Regions from separate parts of the Thalassotalea maritima genome, predicted to be linked through region 1. Evidence: predicted binding sites of a transcription regulator. Region 1 holds the regulator's gene; the other holds the start of a gene.
What was found. The regulator FNR, encoded in region 1, switches genes on or off when oxygen is low (the NO sensors DNR and NnrR bind a similar motif). The targets are predictions, from matches to a motif close to TTGATCTAGATCAA.
Positions count from the first base shown of each region.

Region 2: ACAX20_RS14675 (OmpW family protein) is a predicted target of FNR. The motif match lies at 1,839-1,852, and genes of this name have one in related genera.

Region 1 covers NZ_CP166919.1:1,824,793-1,836,417, reverse strand. Annotated here, with positions in the region: gene ACAX20_RS08275 (glucosaminidase domain-containing protein) at 1-113, shown strand, start outside; gene ACAX20_RS08270 (DUF2987 domain-containing protein) at 110-754, shown strand; gene ACAX20_RS08265 (alpha/beta fold hydrolase) at 932-2,389, opposite strand; gene ACAX20_RS08260 (LytTR family DNA-binding domain-containing protein) at 2,536-4,077, shown strand; gene ACAX20_RS08255 (outer membrane protein OmpK) at 4,201-4,980, opposite strand; gene ACAX20_RS08250 (NCS2 family permease) at 5,076-6,365, opposite strand; gene uspE (universal stress protein UspE) at 6,670-7,593, opposite strand; gene fnr (fumarate/nitrate reduction transcriptional regulator Fnr) at 7,768-8,484, opposite strand; gene ACAX20_RS08235 (sulfite exporter TauE/SafE family protein) at 8,527-9,192, opposite strand; gene ccoS (cbb3-type cytochrome oxidase assembly protein CcoS) at 9,192-9,461, opposite strand; gene ACAX20_RS08225 (heavy metal translocating P-type ATPase) at 9,466-11,625, opposite strand, start outside.
Region 2 covers NZ_CP166919.1:3,278,464-3,290,088, forward strand. Annotated here, with positions in the region: gene ACAX20_RS14665 (hypothetical protein) at 1-121, opposite strand, end outside; gene aroE (shikimate dehydrogenase) at 122-928, opposite strand; gene ACAX20_RS14675 (OmpW family protein) at 1,057-1,761, opposite strand; gene hemF (oxygen-dependent coproporphyrinogen oxidase) at 2,022-2,942, opposite strand; gene ACAX20_RS14685 (Sua5/YciO/YrdC/YwlC family protein) at 2,939-3,505, opposite strand; gene purE (5-(carboxyamino)imidazole ribonucleotide mutase) at 3,721-4,203, shown strand; gene ACAX20_RS14695 (5-(carboxyamino)imidazole ribonucleotide synthase) at 4,208-5,365, shown strand; gene ACAX20_RS14700 (topoisomerase DNA-binding C4 zinc finger domain-containing protein) at 5,442-6,005, opposite strand; gene ACAX20_RS14705 (DUF494 family protein) at 6,156-6,629, opposite strand; gene dprA (DNA-processing protein DprA) at 6,667-7,803, opposite strand; gene ACAX20_RS14715 (LysM peptidoglycan-binding domain-containing protein) at 7,940-9,037, opposite strand; gene def (peptide deformylase) at 9,262-9,774, shown strand; gene fmt (methionyl-tRNA formyltransferase) at 9,802-10,776, shown strand; gene rsmB (16S rRNA (cytosine(967)-C(5))-methyltransferase RsmB) at 10,769-11,625, shown strand, end outside.

The DNA of each region.
Region 1 (11,625 bases):
TGCGCCCCAGCGTGTTAGCAACGGGCTTATTACCATACTCCGAACGTGGTATTGATTACGTTGTTGAAATCAATACCATGCTCCGCCACAATGAAAAGTATATAAAATCATGAAAAAATTACTGTTGTTATCTTTAGGTTTGTTTGCTAGTTCGGTGCAAGCGGTTGATTTGGAATATAAAGGATTTTACCAACGCCTGACGTTAATCGAAGAAAATAACCTAGATAAAATTACCATTGGCTTTTACTTAGTGGATTCTTATACGCGTGAGCGTTGCCCGTTAACTGGAGCAAAAATGCTTAAAAGAGATGGTAGTAAAGACCCTATTGATATTGCCGCAGATGGTCAGCTTATGGTGCCGTTATCGCAACAATACTACGATGAATTTGCGCTGTTAAGAGTTGAGCAAAGTGATGACCGTCAAAATTGTATTTTGCAAATGCAGATGCAAGCAAGAGATAAACAACAGACGGAATTTAGCTATCAGCAGTTGGCGACGATTACTTGGCAGCTACAGGAATTGGTGGATGAATTTGGCGGCTTCTTGTCGTTTATGATGCCCGATGTCCAAGGTTTGCATATTCAGTTGCAAAACCAGCAAGACGTGGCTTATATCGCTAGCGATCTGAAACAACAGCTAAGCTGTGAGCAAGATAAATGTCAGCTTTTGATGAAACAAAATGACGAGCGTGAGCAAACCGCAATTCGCTTTGCTAAACCGCCAGTAGTGATATCTCCCTGGATAGAAGATTAACTCAACAAAATTGGCAAAAAAATCGAAGTGCAGATAATTTACTAGACAGAGTTACGTACCCGATACCTGAAGCCAACAAAAAGTTTCCATTAAAAAAGCCAGTGCATTGGCTAATGCGCTGGCTTTTCCGTTTTTGTAGCGTGCTATATGGGCATTATCCAATGTCCATCTACTGTGTTATTGGGGCATCGCTAATACTGGAACGGGCAAGATAATAGGGCTGTTATCTACCGGTCCATTACTTAAAAAGGCTTGCATACGCTTTAACACATCAGGAGAGGATAGGAACAAGTTGTGACCGGCGTTTTCAACCATGATTTGCGTCACATTGGTTAAATTACTGACTGCTTGAGATTGCTCTTGAGGGTAAGTTCTGCCGTCGAGAGAGCCTGTTAGCAACAACGTAGGAACATCAGATGTAGGCTTTTGTCGAAACTCACTGCCTAAGTCGAGTTTTGAGTCAATATTATTGAGCATAGGCATAGGGAAATTCAAATAGTCTTCTAAAATCGCGCTTTTTGCTTGTTTTTGTATTAGGCTAAGGCGCTGTGTTGATACACCAGACGCGACATCCATGGCTAACGACATCAGTTTGAAGCCAATGGGCTCATCTTTAAAAATACCGCGGCTGATTATTTGCGTGATCAGTTCGGTGTTACCCTGGTCAAGCTGTCGGTACATTTCAATCAACATCGCCACGTATTGATTGGGGTCGGCAATCATCATACTGGCCAGCATTTTTAAATGCACAGACTGTAATAAAATGTCATTGTTGCTACCATCTTGGTAGGTTGGTTTTACACGCACTGGCTTATTATCAAGCGACGCATGTACACGGCGCATCATCGCCGCTAAATCAGGCACCTGTTGTTTTAACGGTTGCTGATTAATAATTGATTGAACCTTCGTAAAGTAAGCGTCGTTTTGTGCAGGCAATTTGACGGTTTGATCTAACCCTTCAGCACTCGCGATAATAACTTTGTCAATGTGCTCTGGAAACAGTTTCACTGCACTCATCGCTAAATGACTGCCATAGGATATGCCCCATAACGTGATTTTCTCAGCACCTAAATGCTGGCGTAAATCATTAATATCGAGCGCATTTTGCACGGTTGTATAGCCGTAAATATCAACCCCTTGTTGCTGCCATTTTGCGAAACATTGCTGTGCTGCTTGTTGGTAGCTATTTGTCAGTTGAACTTTGCTGATTATGCTACTGTGGTCAAGTGTTACGTCTGATACACAATAATCCGCTTGCTCGGAAGCACCGGTTCCTCTTTGATCTAATGCAATCACATCACCATGTGCTCTTAGTGCTTCAAACAATGGAAAACGGCGCCATTTTGCCGTACCTATTCCAGAGCCGCCAGGACCGCCTGCAAGGTAGACTATCGGTGGGCCTTTTTTATCGGTTGTCGCTGGAAAACGCACGTAGTTAATACGAATGTTACGGCTGCTCGCATTATTGCGATTCTCTGGAACAAAGAAATGCCCGTCAATAGCATCGGTGGTTTCACCACTGTTGGCTTTAAACGTGATTGGTGTCTCATTGGTATATAACGCTTCGTTGTCTGCATATGCCAACGCAGAGGCAGTTAGTGATACGGTTAACATTAAAGAAAGATAGTTACGCATGGGGGGGACTCCATATCCATTTTTGTTGATTTACGTTTATTAAATCGGTGATTCATGTTTAGAGCGAGAAAAACTCTTTAAGAGGCGGAAAAACAATGCTTTAATGGACCAAAGGTAGTAAATAATCGGTAAACGGTTAAACAAAAATGCGTAATTTAGCCTATAAATTGGCCAGTTTGTTCTCTATGTTAATGATATTGGTGTTGACGGTAAACAAGGCTTTTGCCGCGCCAATCATTCTCCCTCTTGGCCACGATAACGATGTGGTTGTTTGTGAATTTGCTAAATCACAACAACATATCCCCCAGTTTAATGAACCCGAATGTCAGAGCATGAGCTTAGCTCAAGTCGATCCACAAGGTAGAGAGCTGTGGCTGTCAATCTCGTTTGAACGCTCCGAGCACTGGCAACACATCGACCCGCCATACGGATTGTTTGTTTTTGCGAAAACCTCAAGCAATGTCTTTTTAAATGGCGTGCCGTTAGGTAAAAATGGTAGCCCTGGAAATAAGTCCATTGAGCAAGTCGGCAAAATGGACAGCGCATTTTATGTTCCTGAGCACGTAGTAAAAGCACATAACAATGAATTGGTGATGCACCTATCAGCGCAACACAGCCTGATCGCGTTGAATCATCCGCTGCATTTGATTGGATTTGGTCAATATGGAGATACCAAACAGTTTATCCAAACCTTTAGTGGGTTTGGGTTGGTACTGGTTGGTGCGTTTTTAGTTGGCGCATTGTATTTCTTAATACTGAGTGTCGGTAAACGGGGGAGCACAGATCATCGTATTTTGACCGCGCTTTGCTTATTAGCGGCGATACAACTGTTGACTGAATTATCGCGGGGGTTGATCAATTATGATTACCCAATACATGATGTACGACTAGTGTCGGTGACTGCCTGTTCGTTTATTTTTGGTGTGTTGTTGTTGGCATACAGTTCATTTAAGGTGGCGGGTAAGCATGCCCTTCATTGGATTTATATTGGTATTATGCTTAGCGTGCTCGCCGTGTTATTTGCTCAAGGGTTTGATAGCAAAACCACGCTAGGGATATTTATCCCGTTGCTGGTGAGCTCTTTACAGTTATTATTTTACTGGTATCAAAACAAACAGTCGCGTCTTTTGCGCTGGTTTTGCGTACAAATGCTTATTGGCGTTACGATACTCATTAGTGCGTCGAGTTTTCACGAAATTACGTATTTTGCGGTTATTGCTGTTTTGCTTTGCTACTTATTCATTCAACAGGCTCGTGAATATCGTGCCCAGCAACAGCTATTAGCCAGTGAACAATCTCGTATTGCCAAGTTGGAATACTCGCTCGCGCAAAATGCACAAGTGCAACGGCCTACAAACATCGAAATTAATTGGCAAGGAAAGACTGAGTTCATTGTAACTTCGGATATCACGTATGCGAAAGCGGCGGGGGATTATGTTGAATTACATTTAACCGATGGTGCAAGTAAACTGTTTACAGGTACTTTAAAGCAATTAGAGCAACATTTACCAAGCACGTTTATACGTGTGCATCGCTCCTACGTGGTTAACCTCGCGCAGGTTGTCTCATTAGAGAGCAGCGATAAGATGAGCGCTAGTCAAAATGTCTTGTGCTTACAGAACGATTATCAGGTGCCAGTGAGTCGTCGGCTTTTGCCGGTCGTTAGGAAGTCATTAAAGTCAACGTAGATATGTTGGCGTGTAGTATGATGATTGTAATCGAGACAGCAATATTTCAGGCTTTACTAGCTCCATCGTGGAGCTAGTAACTGTGCACAAGCACAAAGATAAGGTTTACTTATATTGTGATGATTATAAGTGCACTTTAACCATAAAGCTGAAGGTCGATTCAGTATCAAGACCAGGGAAGTCTAAACCGAACTTGTTAACCCAGTACGAGTATTCAACACCTGCTTCAAATTTCTTCGGTACACCGAAGAACTTACCAACATCCATACGTAATTGTGGGTTGAAGTGGAAATCTGATGCGTGAGTCTCTTCAGCTGAAGACCAATCAATGTAACCGTCAAACATGAAATCCGCATTTTCTACGCTAAATGGTAAACCCCAAACTACAGTCAATTGTTGGTCGTTGTCTACTAGCTCGTTGTTCGCTTGGTAAACGTTAACATTGAAGTAAGCAAAGCCAGGAACGGCGATGTCAGCACCAAAACCTACTAGGTAGTTATCAAATGTATTGTTGAAACCATTTGATACGAACGTAGAGTGTTCCCATGTGGTTGATACGTAAACGTCAGAGATCACACCGTACTTTAGCTCAGAGCCAGTTAAGTAGCTTAGACTAAAACGTGGTGACAATTCAGAGTAGGTTTCTTTTGCGCCATCGTGGTTGGCATCTTGTTTGTAATCAAGACGATCAGCAAAGAAGAATAAGTCACCCCAGTTGTGACCTGATGCGTGCTCAAGTGTTACCGTAACAACGTCATCATGAGTGTTTACTTCGTATTCGCTGGCGTTTTTAAGCAATGATACCGAGTTGTCGCTCCAGAACATTTCAGCGTTAGCAACAGACGAAGTGAAGGCTGCGCCTGCAATCATTGCAGATGCAAATAAAGATAAAATTTTTTTCATGGTATTACCTAGATATTACAACAAATGGTGGCGTAGGTGATGTAAACACCTTGCCTAAACGATGGTAGGGTGATGACACCCTACCTAAATTGAGTTTATGAAAAAGCGAATTTAGCAACGAATAGAGCAGACAGTACCCAAACGCTGGCGCTTACTTCATTAAGACGACCGGCAAATAAACGCACAGCCGCGTAGCTGATAAAGCCAAAGGCAATACCATCAGCAATCGAGAAGGTTAATGGCATGCTCAGCAATACAACGGCAACTGGCACGGCATCCATTAAGTTATCCCACTTAACTTGCGCAAGGCTGCCAATCATAAGCACACCAACGAAGAATAATGCACCTGCGGTAGCGTACGCTGGGATCATGCCAGCAAGTGGTGAGAAGAACAGCGCTAAAATAAACAATGCAGCAACGGTTACCGCAGTAAGACCGGTACGGCCACCGGCAACAACACCCGCAGCACTTTCAACATAACTGGTTGTTGTTGAAGTACCTAGTAGAGAACCAGCAACAGTTGCACCTGAGTCGGCAAATAGTGCCTTTTTCAAGCGTGGTAAGTTACCGTTTTTATCTAGCATGTTGCCACGTTGGGCAACGGCGACTAAAGTACCAGAGGTATCGAATAAGTCGACAAATAAGAAGGCGAAGATAACGCTGATCATGCCGACTTCTAACGCACCTGAGATATCAAGTGCCATAAAAGTAGGTGCAATTGATGGTGGCATAGACACGATACCCGTGTAGGCAACATCGCCAAAAATGATACCTAAAATGGTGACGATTAAAATCGCAATCATTACCGCACCTTGTACGTTAAGGCTTATTAAACCAACGATTAAGAATAAGCCTAAAATCGCCATTAATGGACCAAATGAGGTAATGTCACCTAGCGTAACTAAGGTGGCAGGGCTGGCAACAATGATACCTGAGTTCTTTAAGGCAATTAGCGCTAAGAACATACCAATGCCCGCCGCGATAGCGTAACGTAGTGCATGCGGAATTGAGTTGATTACCCATTCACGTACTTTAAATGCACTTAGCAAGGTAAAGATCACACCTGAAATAAATACGCCACCTAATGCGACGTTCCAGCTATAACCTAGCTCCATCACCACGGTGAACGTGAAGAAGGCGTTTAAGCCCATACCCGGTGCTAAGGCAATAGGGTAGTTAGCGTATAGACCCATGATTAAACAGCCAATCGCGGCTGCTAAACAGGTTGCAACAAATACCGCACCCTGATCCATACCGGTCATTGCTAACATTGATGGGTTAACAAAGATGATGTAACCCATGGTTAAGAAGGTAGTAAAACCTGCCAGAATCTCTTGCTTGACATTGGTGCCATGTTCAGCAAGTTTGAACAGTTTTTCAAACATGTATAGTATCCCAAAAATTGTGTGGTTTTCGACCTGTTACGCTTACCGCTGTGGCGCATTTTATAAAGCGCTTTCTTGGTGTGCCAGGTTCGATTAAAAACGCACGCATTTTACGACATCTTGTTACTAAATGTAATTAAAATGTCGTTAAATTTCATCAAAAGCATCTGGGATACAAGGTGGTTACTCTTATTTCATGTTTTGCTAACATTTATATGAGGCTTACCTTACATGTGTTGCATTCGTTCAACAGTTGCCCAATGTTTGGTTATAACTTGAACGTTAAGTGTTGGTTTGTTGTCGGCTACGATTTTAAAAATGGCGATTCATAACCGTTGGGTTTGAGCGCTAACAAGTCACAATTAAGTCTATCAATGACCTGCTCAGCGGTGTTGCCGATTAATACCGCAGATAAGCCGGTACGGCCAATGGTGCCGAGGATCACCAATTCGGCATCAATTTCTTTCGCGACGTGATCAATCACATCTTCTGGTAGGCCTTCTTCAACATGCAAGTGCTCGGCATCGATGCCATATTTGTGCGCATGCTGTTGCATCACTTCAAAATGATGCTTCTTCATTGTCTCGTTGTATTCGTGAGGGTCGAACTCTGGAATTTCTATGGCAATATTGACAGGGGTGCCAGGATAAGAATTAACGAGGTGGACGTTGGCGCTAAGTAGATTTGCCAGCTGTAAGGCTTCTTCGGTAATTTTGTTATTTAACGATTGGTGCTCTGGCTCTTCACTTCCCGCATTGATGGCAGCGAGAATATGACCGTCTTTAGGCCAACTATGATCTTTAACCAGTAATAACGGCACCCAGCACTTGCGAATTAAATGCCAATCGGTAGGGGTAAATATCACTGACTTTAATGTCGGATGCTCATGGGTGCTTTTGATCACTAAATCATAATAATGATCTCGAACTTCAGATAATGTCGCTTCAAACGGACGATTGTGCCAAATGACTTTGGTATCAATTTCTTGGGTATAGTGATTTAATAGATTATTGAGCCAAGCGTTACGACCCTTTAGTACCGTTTCTCGCATTGCTTCACGTTCATCAACCGACAACATAGTGGTCATTTCGTAAGAAAAATCATATATCACTAATAATGCCGTGATTTTAGCGCCATTATGCTTGGCAAGGGTACATGCACGCGCGAGCGCTTTTTGCTCGTCTGTGTCGGGATCGATGACCACTAAGATATTTTGATACGTTTCCATAACCATTACCTACCTGTTGCTCGCGCTGTTGTCGTGAAATACTCAACTAATGAATATCAGTAAGCTTAACGTGTTAGCTAGAGGGTTACAAATTTGTTAATGGTAAAACGCTAGAAAATAAAAAAGGTGTTGATATAAATCAACACCTTATAACGTCCACTTAATAATTTTGGGTTATTTTTGTATACCCGCTAATCGAGCTAAGCCGTCTTTATCAATAATGGTGATAAGTTTGTTTTCCACTTGAATTAAGCCATCTTTTTGAAAACGTGTCATGAGACGAGAAATGGTTTCGATGGTTAAACCAATGTAGTTGCCTATTTCACTGCGAGTCATTGGCAAGTTAAATTGCAGTGACGACAAATGACGGTTACCCAAGCGGCGACCGTACTTAACCAAAAAAGTCGCTAATTTTTCTTCGGCATTTTTACGATTTAGCAATAGCAACATCTCATTATTACAGGAGATCTCATCGCTCATTAAGTTCAGCATTTGCGCTTTTAAACGCGGAATTTTATTTGATAAGCTATCGAGAACTTCGTAAGGTATTTCACAAACCATCGATGTCTCTAATGCTTTAGCAAAGCTAGGGTGGGTTCGGCTCGCTAGGGCATCAAAGCCCATTAAATCGCCCGCTAAATGAAAACCTGTAATTTGCTCTTCGCCTTGTTCAGAAATCACAAAGGTTTTGAAAGTGCCTGAGCGAATTGCATAAAGCGTTTTTAATGGCTCACCGGCTTTAAAAATTTGCGTATTTTTTTGTATTGGTTTTTTACGCTCAATGATTTCATCTAATAGATTTAGTTCGTTTTCATTTAAACTAAACGGTAAACACAATTCACTGATACTGCAGTTTTGACATTTGATGTTTGGAGCAATCGACGATGCCATAAGTTTATATCACCAGCTATAAAATTAACTGGCGACAGACTACTAAAGAATTTGATTTAACGCAATTAATAAGCTGTAAAAGCCATAAAAAATCAATAGCAATCCAGTTAGCTTACGGAATCTATCATTACGTAGTACTTGTGTGACAGATTGCAACGAGGTGGAGACGGCAAGCAACGCTGGTAAGGTACCAAGACCAAAAGCAAGCATAATTAACGCGCCATCAATCGCATTGCCACTGGCCATTGACCAGGTTAGGGTAGAGTATACTAAGCCACAGGGTAACCACCCCCAAATAGAACCCAAAGCGAGCGCTTTTAACGGCGAGTCAACGGGGAGAAGGGGCTTACTCAATGGTTGAATGTAGCGCCAAATGACTTTGCCAATGGATTCTATATGGGTTAACAAAAACCAAATTCGTGCGACATAACAGCCCAGCAGAATCAAAAACACACTAGCAATAACCTTGAGCCAAATCACTTGTGCACCAATCGACTTTACCGCGAGAGAACTGCTAAAGCCAACAACCGCGCCAATTAAGGTGTATGAGGTAATACGCCCCATGTTATAGCAAACAATATACAGGCGTTGGCTGCGGGCATGGTTATTGGGGTTAACAAGTAATGACGATATACCGCCGCACATGGCGATACAATGGCCTGCACCAGCTAAGCCTATTAACAGTGCCGATATAAAATCAAGGGGCATTAGCGCGTTTGATCCGAATCTTGCGCTTGTTGCGGTGATTTTTCGTTACCACTTTCCGATGCATCGTAGTGGTTACTGTGTTTTACTGACGATTGAGGTGCGTCTTTGGCGGTTTGTTGTTTATTGCTTTTTTCATCATCAAACAAAATACTCATACCTTGCTTTTCTAAATCGTCGAATTGCTCCGTTTTTACCGCCCAAAAAAACAAATAAATAGCAATCGCAGTAAATAAAATCGCAATAGGGATCAGAATATAAATAACGCTCATGGGTTTATTTTCTCAACAATCGTAATGAGTTAGTAACAACGATAATCGAACTGGCCGACATGCCCAATACTGCCATATATGGGGTGATAAAACCAGAGACAGCAAGCGGTAAGACAATCGCGTTGTAGGCAAACGCCCAAGCGAAATTCTGCTTTATGATACGTCCGGTTTGGCTCGATACATTAAACAACTGTAAGAGACTGCTTAGCTTATTGTTTAACAGAATAACATCTGCGCCACTTTTGGCAATTTGTGTACCGCTACCCATGGCAATGGCAACGTGCGCTTTGGCAAAAACAGGGGAGTCATTTACACCATCACCGACCACAGCAACCGTACGCCCAGAGGCCTGTTGTTGCTCAATAATCGCTAATTTGTTGTTGGCCGTGCAGGTATGGTGATATTCATCTAAGGTTATATGGTGTTTAAACTTATTAACACCACCGGCGTTATCACCACTGATCATTAAAGTGTAAATGTGTTTGGCTTTGATTGCCTGCAGAACCGTTTTGCCATCGTCGCGTATGACGTCGTCAAGATACAGTGCTGCAAGCAGTTGACCGTTACAGGTGAATAAACATTGCGCATTGGCGATGTCATCACTTACTGCTGCTGATTCATTAATCCAGCTCACTTTACCTACGCTCAGCTCTGCATCGTGGTAGCGCGCCTTGATACCACAGCCAGGAACAATCTCCACATCATCAACTTGAACTGAAAAATCTCGATATTGGCTAAATGCCTTTGCAATAGGGTGCTCGGAATGACTTTCCATGGCGGCAATGAGTGTCAATAGATGTTGCTTATCAAGATCGGGGGCGAGCAGTTTGACATCGGTTAGACTGAATTCACCGTTGGTTAGCGTACCGGTTTTATCAAACGCGATCGTGTCGATTTTCGGCATACTTTCCAGTACGTGACCCGATTTGATCATGATACCGTCGCGATTTAACCGAATTGTGCCGCAAGTAAGCGCCGTTGGCGTGGCAAGCGATAAAGCGCAAGGGCAGGTCGCCACCAGTACCGATAAGGTTATCCAAAATGCTTCACTTGGCTCATGCTGATACCAATAAATGGATGTGCCTATCGCCGTTAATAAGATGATAGCAACGAAATATTGGGCTATGGTATCAGAAAGCTGAGCGATTGCCGGCTTATGTGCTTGTGCGTGTTCGCTCAAGCGAATAAGGTTGGTTAAAAAGCTATCGGAATTACTTTTATTAATTTCAATTTGCAAGTTACCGTCGCCATTGACCGTACCTGCAAATACTTGCTCGCCTATCGCTTTACTGACGGGCTCATGTTCACCGGTTAGCATCGACTCATCGATACTGGACTTGCCATGGTAAATGGTACCATCACCAGGAATGGTTTCGCCTGGTTTTACCAATACGCGATCACCTGCTTGCAGTGTTTTGGCACTGACAACGGATTCTTGTTCATCATTGAGTAAGATAGCACTAAGTGGCATCAGTTTGAGTAAATTGGCCGACACTTCTGCGGCACGGGCTCGGGCACGAAACTCTAAGAATTTACCGATTAACAGTAAAAACGTGAACATAGCCAGTGATTCGAAATAGACTTCACCGGTTTGGAAAAAAGTGGCCCATGCACTGGCACAAAACGCAAGTATAATGGCAATCGATACAGGCACATCCATGGATAGTCGGCGTGCACGCAGGGCACTTATCGCACCGGTATAAAATGGCCAGGCTCCGTAAGTCACGATCGGTAAGGTTAATACAAAGCTGGTACCGCGCAAATACGTTAAATTATGCTCGGCTAAGTCGGAAAATGCACCAAAATATAACCCAACGGCAATCATCATCACTTGCATAGTTAATATGCCACTAACGCCTAGGCGACGGATGAATTGTTTGCTGTGCTTGATATTGTTTTGTTCAACTTGATTGGCCTTAAAGGGCAGGGCTTGATAACCAATGCGAGCAATATCTGTGATGATATCACTGAGTCTAAGTTTTTCGTTATCCCAAGCAATCGTGGCGCGTTGAGTTGTAGCATTGACTTGCACTTTAGCTATGCCGTCTTTATCTCCAAGGCGCTTTTCGATTAACCAAGCACAGGCCGCGCAGCTCATGCCGTCGATGGATAAGATGGTTTCTTTGTGATCATCGACATCAAAGGTGAATTCGTTTTGTAAGTT
Region 2 (11,625 bases), 1.5 Mb from region 1:
CATCGTCAGAGCATTGGATGTAGATACTAATTTTTGCTCCGCTCAACATGCCAGTAAAATGCCAACAGCCCTGCTCTGTTAAATAGATATAGTCATCATTAAACAATATGGCTTGATTCATTTATAATTGCTCCCTTAGTGAGTTTAAAACAGGTGCAACGGCTGGCTTTACCCCATGCCAAATAGCAAAGCTCTCGGCAGCCTGCCCTACCAGCATACCTAAACCGTCGATCACTTGCGATGCTTTGTGGTTCTGACACCACGCTAAAAATGGTGTCAATTGATGGTTGTATACCATGTCATAACATGTCGCATTTACCACAGCAGTCGGTGCCAGTGGGGGAAGCTCTGCAGATAAGCTTGCCGATGTTGCATTAATAATGATATCAACATCAACCTCTGCGGTTTGTTGGTAACTTATGGTCGACAATCGGCTATCGTTGAAATGAGCAATAAGGGCATCCGCTTTACTTTGTGTGCGGTTTACCACGATAAGGTGTTTAGGTTGTTGAGCTAACAAAGGCAATATCACACCACGACTCGCGCCCCCAGCACCAAGCAACAATATCGTTTTATCTGCCAAGGTAACCTTATGATTTAATAAATCAGCAACTAATCCACGGCCATCGGTATTATCCCCGACAATCTTTCCGTTTTGGATATATAACGTATTCACGGCACCAGCTGCGTTGGCGTCACTTGATAGACAATCACATAATGCAAATGCTTGTTCTTTAAAAGGCGCGGTGACATTCGCCCCTTTACCTCCTTGTGTAAAGAAGTTACGCATATCATCATCAAAGTCATCGGAGGTTGTTAAATATTTCTCATAACTTAACTCAATATTGGTTTGAGTAGCGAATAGCTTATGAATAATTGGTGATTTTGATTGACCAATGGGATTGCCAACGACTAGAAACTTATCCACTTATTACCGTATCCAATTCGACACATATACGAATAGAGTAAAGAATATAAAACATAAAAGAAAGCGGCCGAGACCTACTCGACCGCTTTTAATATGGAAATTTTGCGTTGTGTTTATGAAGTGCCGGCTTAGAACTTGTAGCCTAGCATCACAGAGTAAACCATTGGGTCAATAGCAACATCTGCTGAGCCGGTGATGTCATCACCAATTTTGAAAGTCGCCGTAGTATCAATGTCGATGTAACGAACTGATGCGTTGACATGCCAGTTATCGTTTAGTTGATAGTCTGCACCAAGCTGCACGGCCAGGCCAAATGAATCATCAAGTTCTAAGTCGTTAAACCCTAAGTCACTAGGCCCATCTTTAAAATCTTCCTCAAAGAACACGGTGTAGTTTAAACCAACCCCTACATACGGCATAAAGTTGCTACCTGTATCAAAGTAGTACAGAGCACTGACTGTTGGCGGTAAGTGAGTTACATCAGCTAAAACTGCGCCATCTACATCTGTGCCAAATAAATCAGGGCTGATGCTTTGTGGATCATGAATGTTGATATCGTGGTTAAAAGGCGTTGCTGCTAGAACCTCTAGCGCCCAATTGCTATCGATGAAGTAGACAAAGTTAAGACCTAATTGCTCGTCATCCTTTACAGAAACAGACAACGGTGTTGCACCACCGAGCGCCTCAACATTAACAACCTCTTTATTGTTATCTGGATTAACAGAGGTTATCCCGCCGCGAACAACAAAATCACCCGCCTCGTATGTCGCTGCTTGAGCGACCCCTGTAACCAACACACCTGCAATCGCTAATGTCACTAAATTCTTTTTCATAGCTCTAACCCTAATTTCTTGTGGTCAATAATGTAAATAACTGTAGTAAATTGTATAGAAGAGGCAAGTTTATGAATTTGATTTAGAACAAGTTTTATTGAATAGTCGAAAAATATTTACTGAACACATGCATTTAAAATCGAACACTATCTATGAGTGCGAATTAAACTACTGGTTTCAAAGGATAAATGAAAAATACAAAAAGGGCTGATAACTTGTTGTTATCAGCCCTTTTATCTAAATAAATAGCTATTACTGAATTAAGCGTTGATCGCTAGCCAATCTTGCGGTTTTAAGTATTGATTGTAAAGTTCCGCTTCTTGGCTATCGGGTGCTGGGGTGTAATTGTATTCCCAACGTGCTAATGGTGGCATCGACATTAATATCGACTCGGTGCGACCACCTGATTGCAAACCAAATAAAGTGCCGCGATCAAATACCAGATTAAATTCAACATAACGGCCACGGCGATATAATTGAAACTGACGATGATGATCGTTGTACTCGGTATCTTGACGCTTATTGATAATAGGTACGTAGGCATCGATATAACCTTGACCTACCGCTTTAATGTAATCAAAACACGTATCGAAGTCCCACTGATTCAAATCATCAAAGAATAAGCCACCTACACCGCGAGTTTCCTGACGGTGCGGTAAAAAGAAATATTCATCACACCACTTTTTATGCTCGTTATACACGGTATCACCAAAAGGCGCACACAAGTCTTTCGCGGTTTGATGCCAATGGATAACATCTTCTTTAAACGGGTAAAATGGCGTTAAATCAAAACCACCGCCAAACCACCAAACAGGCTCTTCGCCTTCTTTTTCGGCAATAAAAAAGCGCACATTGGCATGAGATGTTGGGATAAATGGATTTTTCGGATGAATAACGAGCGATACCCCACAGGCTTGCCACGTTCGTCCGGCAAGCTCTGGGCGATGAGCGGTCGCTGATGGTGGTAATTTATCACCACTCACTAAAGAAAAGTTTACTCCACCCTGCTCAATGACAGTGCCGTCGGTAAGAACACGCGTACGGCCACCGCCACCTTCTGGGCGCTGCCAGTTGTCTTCGATAAATTTACCCGTGCCATCAGCTTGCTCAAGCGCATGGCAAATCTTATCTTGCAACGATGTTAAAAACTCTATGACTTTATTAATATCTACTTGGCTCATGCTCTAAATACTTCTCCAGTTAGTGCGTCAATGATCTGCGATGGCTTGGTAAAACCAAGTGTGTTGCCTTTAATGACAAAATCAACTTTCTCGCCCATTTCTCGCTCAGCCTGTTGCCATGTCGTCGCAGGCTCCGCGCCAGTTAAATTGCAGCTCGTCGACACAATGGGTTTATTTGTTTGCGTGCATAATGCGACCACATCTTTTTGACTGGTAATGCGCACGGCAATGGTGTCAAATTTACCGCTAAGATGTCGTGAAATACTGGTATTTGCAGGCATCACTTGTGTTATGCCATCTGGCCAACGAGATAACACGCTATAGCGCTTATCTTGTGGTATTTTGCTGTCATCAATATATGGCAATAACTGAGAATAGTTTGCTGCCAATAAAATAAGACCTTTTTCTATTGGCCTTTGTTTTATTGATAGTAGCTTTTCTATTGCCTCTACATTGTCGGGATCACAACCTAAACCAAACACTGCTTCGGTTGGGTAAGCAATAATACCTCCAGCATAAAATGCATCTACGGCACTGTCATACTGTGGCTTATGTTCGCTCATTATTGTCGTCCTGTAACCATTACCACTGGCTAAAAATGGCTCATTATAGCCAGTTTATCAGCCTGTCGCATTAAAGAATGGTGTATTGCACAAAAATCGCCCGCAATGGTTGGGTATTTAGCTAAACAGGGGTATAATGCGCGCTTTCATTTTATCGAGCCTGGGCAATGTACTCGGGTTCAATGTTAAGACAAAAAATATTAAAGGGTAGAGACATGAAAGTGGGAATTATTATGGGTTCCAAGTCAGATTGGCCAACAATGCAGCACGCTGCTGAAATGTTGGATATGCTGAATGTCCCTTACGAAACAAAAGTCGTATCAGCACATAGAACCCCTCACCTACTGGCTGAATATGCCGAAACAGCCAAACAGCGCGGTATTAAAGTGATTATTGCCGGTGCTGGTGGCGCTGCACACTTACCAGGCATGGCCGCAGCATTTACGCCACTACCTGTCCTTGGCGTACCTGTACAATCGAAAGCGCTAAGCGGTCAAGACTCTTTACTGTCTATCGTGCAAATGCCAAAAGGCATCGCCGTTGGCACATTAGCCATTGGTACTGCTGGTGCGGCAAATGCAGGTTTACTCGCTGCACAAATTCTAGCGACTCACGATGATAGTATTATGGCTAACATTGAAGCGTTCCGCGCCCAACAAACGCAAACCATTTTGGATAACCCAAATCCGGCAGAATAACGACATGAAAAATGTATTGGTACTAGGTGCTGGTCAACTGGCGCGAATGATGGATTTAGCGGCAACACCACTAAATATCGACACTAAGGCTTATGATGTACGCATAAGTAAAGTTGTTCACCCTTTAGCGAACGAACATCAATACGGCGATCTACAAGCAGGTATTGATAACTGCGACGTTATTACCGCTGAGTTTGAGCACATTAGCCATGATGTATTAGCTGTGTGTGAGGCTTCAGGTAAACTTTTACCAAGCAGTGATGCTATCAAAATTGGTGGCGATCGCCGCTTAGAAAAAGCATTATTGGAAACTTGTCAGGTGGCAAATGCAAAACACAAAATCATCAACAGCCGTGATGACTTTGATGCCGCTATCGAATACCTACAGTTACCAATTATCTTTAAAAGTGCCCTTGAAGGATACGACGGCAAAGGCCAATGGCGCCTAAAAGACATCGCCCAAGCCGGTGCCGTTTGGGAAGATATGCAAGCTTTTATCGAAGCAGCTAACACCTCAGTTCCGCAAGGGATTGTAGCCGAACAAATGGTGCCGTTTGATCGTGAAGTGTCGATTGTGGGTGCTCGTAATGAACATGGCGAGGTAGCTATTTACCCGATCACCGAAAACCACCACACCAATGGTGTGCTTAGTGTCAGTTTAGCTATGCCTGTTGAAGCAGCATTGCAAGAGCAGGCATTAGAAGTGTTCACAAAGCTAACTAATAAGCTGAACTATGTTGGTGTGTTAGCGATCGAGTTCTTCCAAGTAGGTGAGCAACTGTTAGTTAACGAAATTGCCCCACGTGTTCATAATTCAGGCCACTGGACACAACAAGGTTGTGATACCTGCCAATTCGAAAATCACATGCGTGCTATTTGTGGTCTGCCACTAGGCAATACTGAATTAATTCGCCCTACTGCGATGATAAATATTCTTGGTGCGAATACGGTACCAGATAGTGTATTAGCCATGCCTAGCGTTGCGGTTCATTGGTACAACAAAGAAAAGCGTGCTGGCCGTAAAATGGGTCACATCAATGTATGCGCCAATAACGAACAAGCATTGGCGGACAAGCTAACTCAGTTAGCAGATATTTTAGATGCTGAAGTGTTTACCGATTTAAAAGTGTTTAGTGAACGTTTGCAGGCTCGCCTGCAGTAGTAGCAATAGTAAGCTTATTTAATCAATAAGGCCGACATTTGTCGGCCTTATTATTTGGTACTGTTTTGAGAATAAATTAGCCAGCTTTTTGAAAGTGACAGCATTTTTTACTGGCACACTGCAGTTTTTCTCCCGCAGCCATATGGCGCTTTAATAATAAAGAAAAACCACATTGCTCACATGTGCCGGCAACTGGCTCATAGTTAACAGCGTACTTACATTTTGGGTAGTTGTCGCAGGCGTAAAAGGTTTTTCCATAGCGACTATGTTTTTCCTGCAAATGCCCAGATTGGCATTGCGGACACTCTATATCATCAAGTTGTTGCTGCTGTTCATGCTCAATATGATGGCATTGTGGAAAGTTAGTACAACCAATAAATAAACCATACCGGCCCTGCTTTACCGCGAGCTCAGTGCCGCATAATGGACATTCAGTACCAGCAAGCACTTGTTGTTCAAACTTTTCTTGCTCCACTAAAGGGCGAGAATAACGACAATTAGGGTAATTGCCGCAACCAAGGAAAGCGCCAGATTTGGAATTACGAATATGTAATTCGCCACCACATTCTGGGCAAACGCCATACTCTTTTTCTAAGGCATGCTCATGTTGACTAAATAACGGTTTGCTATCTTTACTCATTGCAATTTCGATATGACTAACCTGCGATCAATAGTAGTCTATTATCGCAAATCAGAGCTGAAATTATAAGCGTAAATCAGCTAAAGCCAGCTAAAACCACAACAATATAAATAATCGCCAAGGCAAGCTAATATAAGTGCTTGTTAGCGTCTAATGTAATGGTCCGTCGCACTCGTCGAAAATTAAATCTTCCATTTGCGAGTATGCCGACTCTTTACCAGGTACATTAAATAGCACCATTAGCACGACCCACTTTAAGTCATCAATATTAAAATCTTTGGTATCGAGTTCCATGACTCTATCAATAACCATTTCGCGTGTGGCAAAGTCCAAGACATTAACATGCTCGAGAAACATCAAAAAACCACAACTTTCAACATCAAGAAAGCGCATTTCTTCTGGTGTGTATACCCTTACCGAGGCACCGGGGCGACGGGTTAAATATGGATAAGCATCACTATTTTGTAATGCTGCTAGATTTTCTAGCCAAGACAATGCTTTATATATCTCATCCTGATGAAAACCCGCTCGGGTAAGTTCATCAGTGAGTACATCATGATCAACCATTACCTCTGCTTCACTATGGATATAGTTTTCAAATAGATACATTAAAATATCAAACATAACCATCCCCCTATTAGCGAATAAAATTGCACTAGAGTTAATTTTTCAATTTGATATAGCCTCCTGGTACCGCAGCTACCAGACCTCTGAGCTCTAGCGTCATTAGTCGGGTTAAAACCTCCTCTATGGGAAGTTTGCTCCGAGAAACTACAGTATCTACGGCTGTAGTCTCATAATCCACAGTACGCAACAATGGGTCGATAAACAAGTCTTGTTGCTCACTTTTTTGCAGTTTTTTTTGCGAACTTTTTGCGACTAAATTGGTCTCTATATTGCTGCTGATATCTGCTAGTAATGACAAATTAAGCGCACCAATGATATCGTCACGGCTATCGACAAGATGTGCGCCTTGTTTTATCAAGCTATGACAACCACGGGTATTAGGATTATTGATATTGCCCGGCATCGCAAACACCTCGCGATTTTGCTCCAACGCCAGTTTTGCCGATATTAACGAGCCACTTTTTATTGCTGCTTCAACGACGAAAACACCACAACTCATACCGGAAATAATACGATTGCGGCGAGGAAATGCACCAGGGTGTGGTGGTGCCTTAGGCAAACATTCACTAACAATTGCGCCATTATTATCTAATATTTGCTGCGCTAAGATCTTGTGTCGAGTTGGATATACCATATCTAACCCTGTCGCCACTACAGCGATTGTCATGCCATGACCTCGCAAAGCACCTGCATGTGCACAACCATCAATACCCAGAGCAAGGCCCGAGGTTATAACAGCATAGTCACTTAGCTGCATAGCAAAATATTTGGCGTGCTCTCGCGCCGCTAAGCTAGCATTTCGCGAGCCAACGATCGCTAATTGCGGCATATTCAGTAAAGTAAGATTACCCTGCACAAACAAACACAGTGGCGGGTTGGTAATTTGTTTTAACAACCGCGGATAATGAGGTTGATCAATACTCACAACTTGCATATTGTGTTGCAGCGCTAAATTCAGTACATGATCGATATACGCCCAGTTAGGCTCTAACAATGCTCGGCGCTGTTTGTCATTTAAACCTATCGTTGTCAGTTGCTGTTCGCTTAATTGGAATATCTGTGGCAAACCATATTCGTCAATTAGCCGCAGTTTGATGTCATTTGCCAGTCTTGGTACTAAACGCAAGGCAAGGTATAAGGCGTTGGTCGCAGAGGATGTGGCCATTGTCATAATTCAATCCTTTGATAATGAACAATCGTATAAAAGCAAAAAAGCGCTAATCATTAGCGCTTTTTTGCTTTTATTTAATGGTTTATCTAATTTCAGTGTAGCAGAAGTTAGATAAATAAGTGAACTTGCTAGGTGTTTATGGCGCACTCACTTCATCGGTTATATGTACTGATTTTTGCGAGCCTAACACGATGGCATAACTGGTATCATCAAGCACTTTAAATACCATTAAATGACCGATGTTTTCGGTTGGCATAACAACGTCACTGTCATCTCCATCACCATTAAGAATACGTTGCAGCACCGACGAATCCTCTAAGTACGTTGGACCATTGCGACCATCAACGACAGCAGGGCTTTGACGATTGATTTTGTATACCTCGCCGATAGCTAGATTGTCTTTAGCACCTTTATTTAGCAATACTACTTCAAATTTGCCAAATTCACGGACCAAATTACGAGAACGAATCATGCGCGCATCAACAACTTTACCTTCAACCGCTTGCATGCCATAAAAGGCAGGATACAACTGACCTTCACTCACTGGCAGTACAATTGAGCCGGCGCGAATTTCTTGGATTGATTTGGTTAGATACAGTGATGATGGTGTCTTATTAGCGATATTACCTTGCTTAATACCACGCCCCGTACCAATTAATTGTGCATGATAGCCCAAGCTCTCGCCATTTTCAGGATCGAAAACTTCTTCACCACGCTTGTATATGGCATAGGTTTTATCAACAGCCAAGTCACCTTTAATGTATAAGGTTGCACCTTGCATGCTTGACTTAAAGGCTTCATCGCCACCAAGCACATACGGAGCTTCGTTGATTTGTTGCGCACTCAACACAGTCGCATAATCCAAATAAGGTGCGACCGTATCAAAAGGTATGTAAGTTACCGGGTTACGCTCTTTTAAGGTTTTACGTACTTTCGGTGACCAACGTAGCTCGGGTTTCCCTTTTACCAACATAGGTTGACCTTTAGCGTCAAATACTAGGTTGAGTTCATCACCGGGATAAATAAGATGTGGGTTAATGATGTCGCTATTGATGCGCCAAAGTTTTGGCCACAACCATGGTTCATTAAGATACATTGCCGAAATGTCCCACAATGTGTCGCCCTTTTGCACCACGTAGGTTTTCGGTGCTCCCTCTCTTAATTGCAATTGGTCAGCAATAGCTAAGGCTGAGCAACACAAACTGACAATGGCTATAAGTATTGTTTTTATCATTCCAACCAGTCCATTTTTTAGCGGTATTATCGTTATTATTGAGGTAATGATAGCGCGATAACGAAAAAAGCCCTATACGTTGTCACCATAGTTTGTCGAAAACAGCGGCAATATATGAAAAATATCGTCTCAAAACAGCCAAGCTCTATGATTCAACAAAAATAATGGCTAAAATTAGAACATAACATTGTAATGCGGTTACCGCTAACTATTTTAGAAAAATTATGACAGTTTTAAATGTGTTACGCTTCCCTGATGAGCGTTTAAGAACAGTTGCAGAACCTGTTCTACAAGTAAATGATGATGTCCGTACTATTGTCGATGACATGTTAGAGACCATGTATGCTGAAAATGGTGTTGGCCTAGCCGCCACCCAAGTTGATATTCATCAACGCATCGTGGTGATGGACGTTTCCGAAGAACAAGATCAACCAATTGTGTTGATTAATCCTGAGATCACTGAAAAAAGTGGTGAAATCATGATTAACGAAGAGGGCTGCTTATCAGTACCTGGTAACTACGCTAAAGTCGAGCGCAATACCGAAGTCGTTGTGAAGGCACTGGATCGTGACGGCAATGAATTTGAATTACCAGCTAAAGAATTAATGGCTATTTGTATTCAGCATGAGCTGGATCATTTAAATGGAGTGCTATTTGTTGACTATCTATCGCCACTAAAACGTCAACGTATTAAAGCAAAACTTGAAAAAGCAGCACGCTTGGATAAGCGTCAATAGCATTCAACATTGCCCGAGGAGTCTCCTTTGTCATCACCACTGAATATCATATTTGCCGGCACGCCCGATTTTGCAGCTCAGCATTTACAAGCATTAATTAACTCAGAACACAATGTTGTTGCCGTTTATTGCCCGCCTGATAAACCTGCAGGCCGCGGCAAAAAACTCACTGCATGTCCTGTAAAACAGTTAGCTCTTGAACATAACATTGCGGTTGAGCAACCTGTTAATTTCAAGCAAGTTGAAGATCAGCAAGCATTAGCAGCATACAATGCTGATGTTATGGTGGTAGTGGCTTACGGCTTAATATTACCGAAAGTCATTCTTGATACGCCAAGGTTAGGCTGTGTGAATGTCCATGGCTCTTTACTGCCACGTTGGCGCGGTGCAGCACCAATTCAACGTTCGCTCGAAATGGGCGACAGCGAAACGGGTGTGACCATAATGCAAATGGATATCGGCTTAGACACAGGTGATATGTTGCTTAAAGCGAGCTGCCCTATTAGCCAAGACGACACCAGTGCCACCTTATATGAAAAGCTGGCAGTACTTGGTCCACACGCTTTACTCGAAGTCATGCAGCAAATGGCAAATGGCACTCATCAAGCGGAACCTCAAGACGAGTCTTTAGCTAACTATGCTGAAAAATTAAGTAAAGATGAAGCCGAGGTAGATTGGCAATTACCAGCTGACGTTATCCACCGTAAAATTCGCGCCTATCAGCCTTGGCCTTTTGCGCAAATTACCCTAAATGAAAATGGCAAGCAGCACCGCATCAAGGTATGGCAAGCCAGTATTGGTCAAGCTAGCTCAGATGCTGTACCGGGTAGCATCCTGAGTGTCGACAAACACGGTATCGAAGTAGCTACAGGTCAAGGCACACTGGTATTAACAAGCTTGCAGGTACCAGGTAAAAAAGCCATGTCGGTCGCCGATTTACTCAATGGTCGTAGCGATTGGTTCAAAGTGGGTTATGCCATAACAGGCGATACTAATGAGTAAAAATATTCGCGCACTCGCTGCAAAGTGCTGTTTTGCGGTAGTCGATAAAGGTCGTAGCTTAGCCGATGAATTGCCTAAGCTACAAAGCCAGTTAGAGTCGCCCAAAGACAAGGGCCTATTACAAGAGCTTTGTTATGGCGTATTGCGCTATTTACCGGAGCTGGAGCACCAAGTAAGGCACTTTGTTGATAAGCCATTAAAGGGTAAACAACGAGTTTGTCATTTTTTGCTGTTAGTTGGTATTTATCAAATCAAATACACTCGAGTCCCTGATCACGCAGCGGTCGCAGAAACAGTCGCTGCAACTGCATCGCTAAAAGCGCGCCACCTAAAAGGCATGGTCAATGCGGTACTGCGTGGTTATCAACGACAGCCTGATGCAGAACCAGTAAACAGTGATGCTGTTCGCTACAATCACCCTAGTTGGTTTATCAAGTTATTACAGCAAGGTTATCCGCAAACTTGGCAACGCATTGTTGAGCAAAATATGCAGCGGCCACCAATGTGGTTACGTGTAAATCGCCGTAAATGCGGCATTGATGAATACGCAAAGTTGCTAGCTGATGCCGATATTGAGTTCGATTATCAACACCCTGTCTCAGGTGCCATTCGTCTTAGCCAAGCGGTAGATGTCAGCAAATTACCTAACTTTGACTCTGGCTGGGTATCCATTCAAGATGGCGCTGCACAAATGGCTGCGCCACTATTGGCTAGCCAAGCAGGCGAAAACATACTCGACTGCTGCGCTGCGCCCGGAGGCAAAACATGCCATATTCTCGAGTTAACCCCTGATCTTGATCTGGTAACGGCAATTGATGTAGAACCTGAACGACTAACACGAGTGGAGCA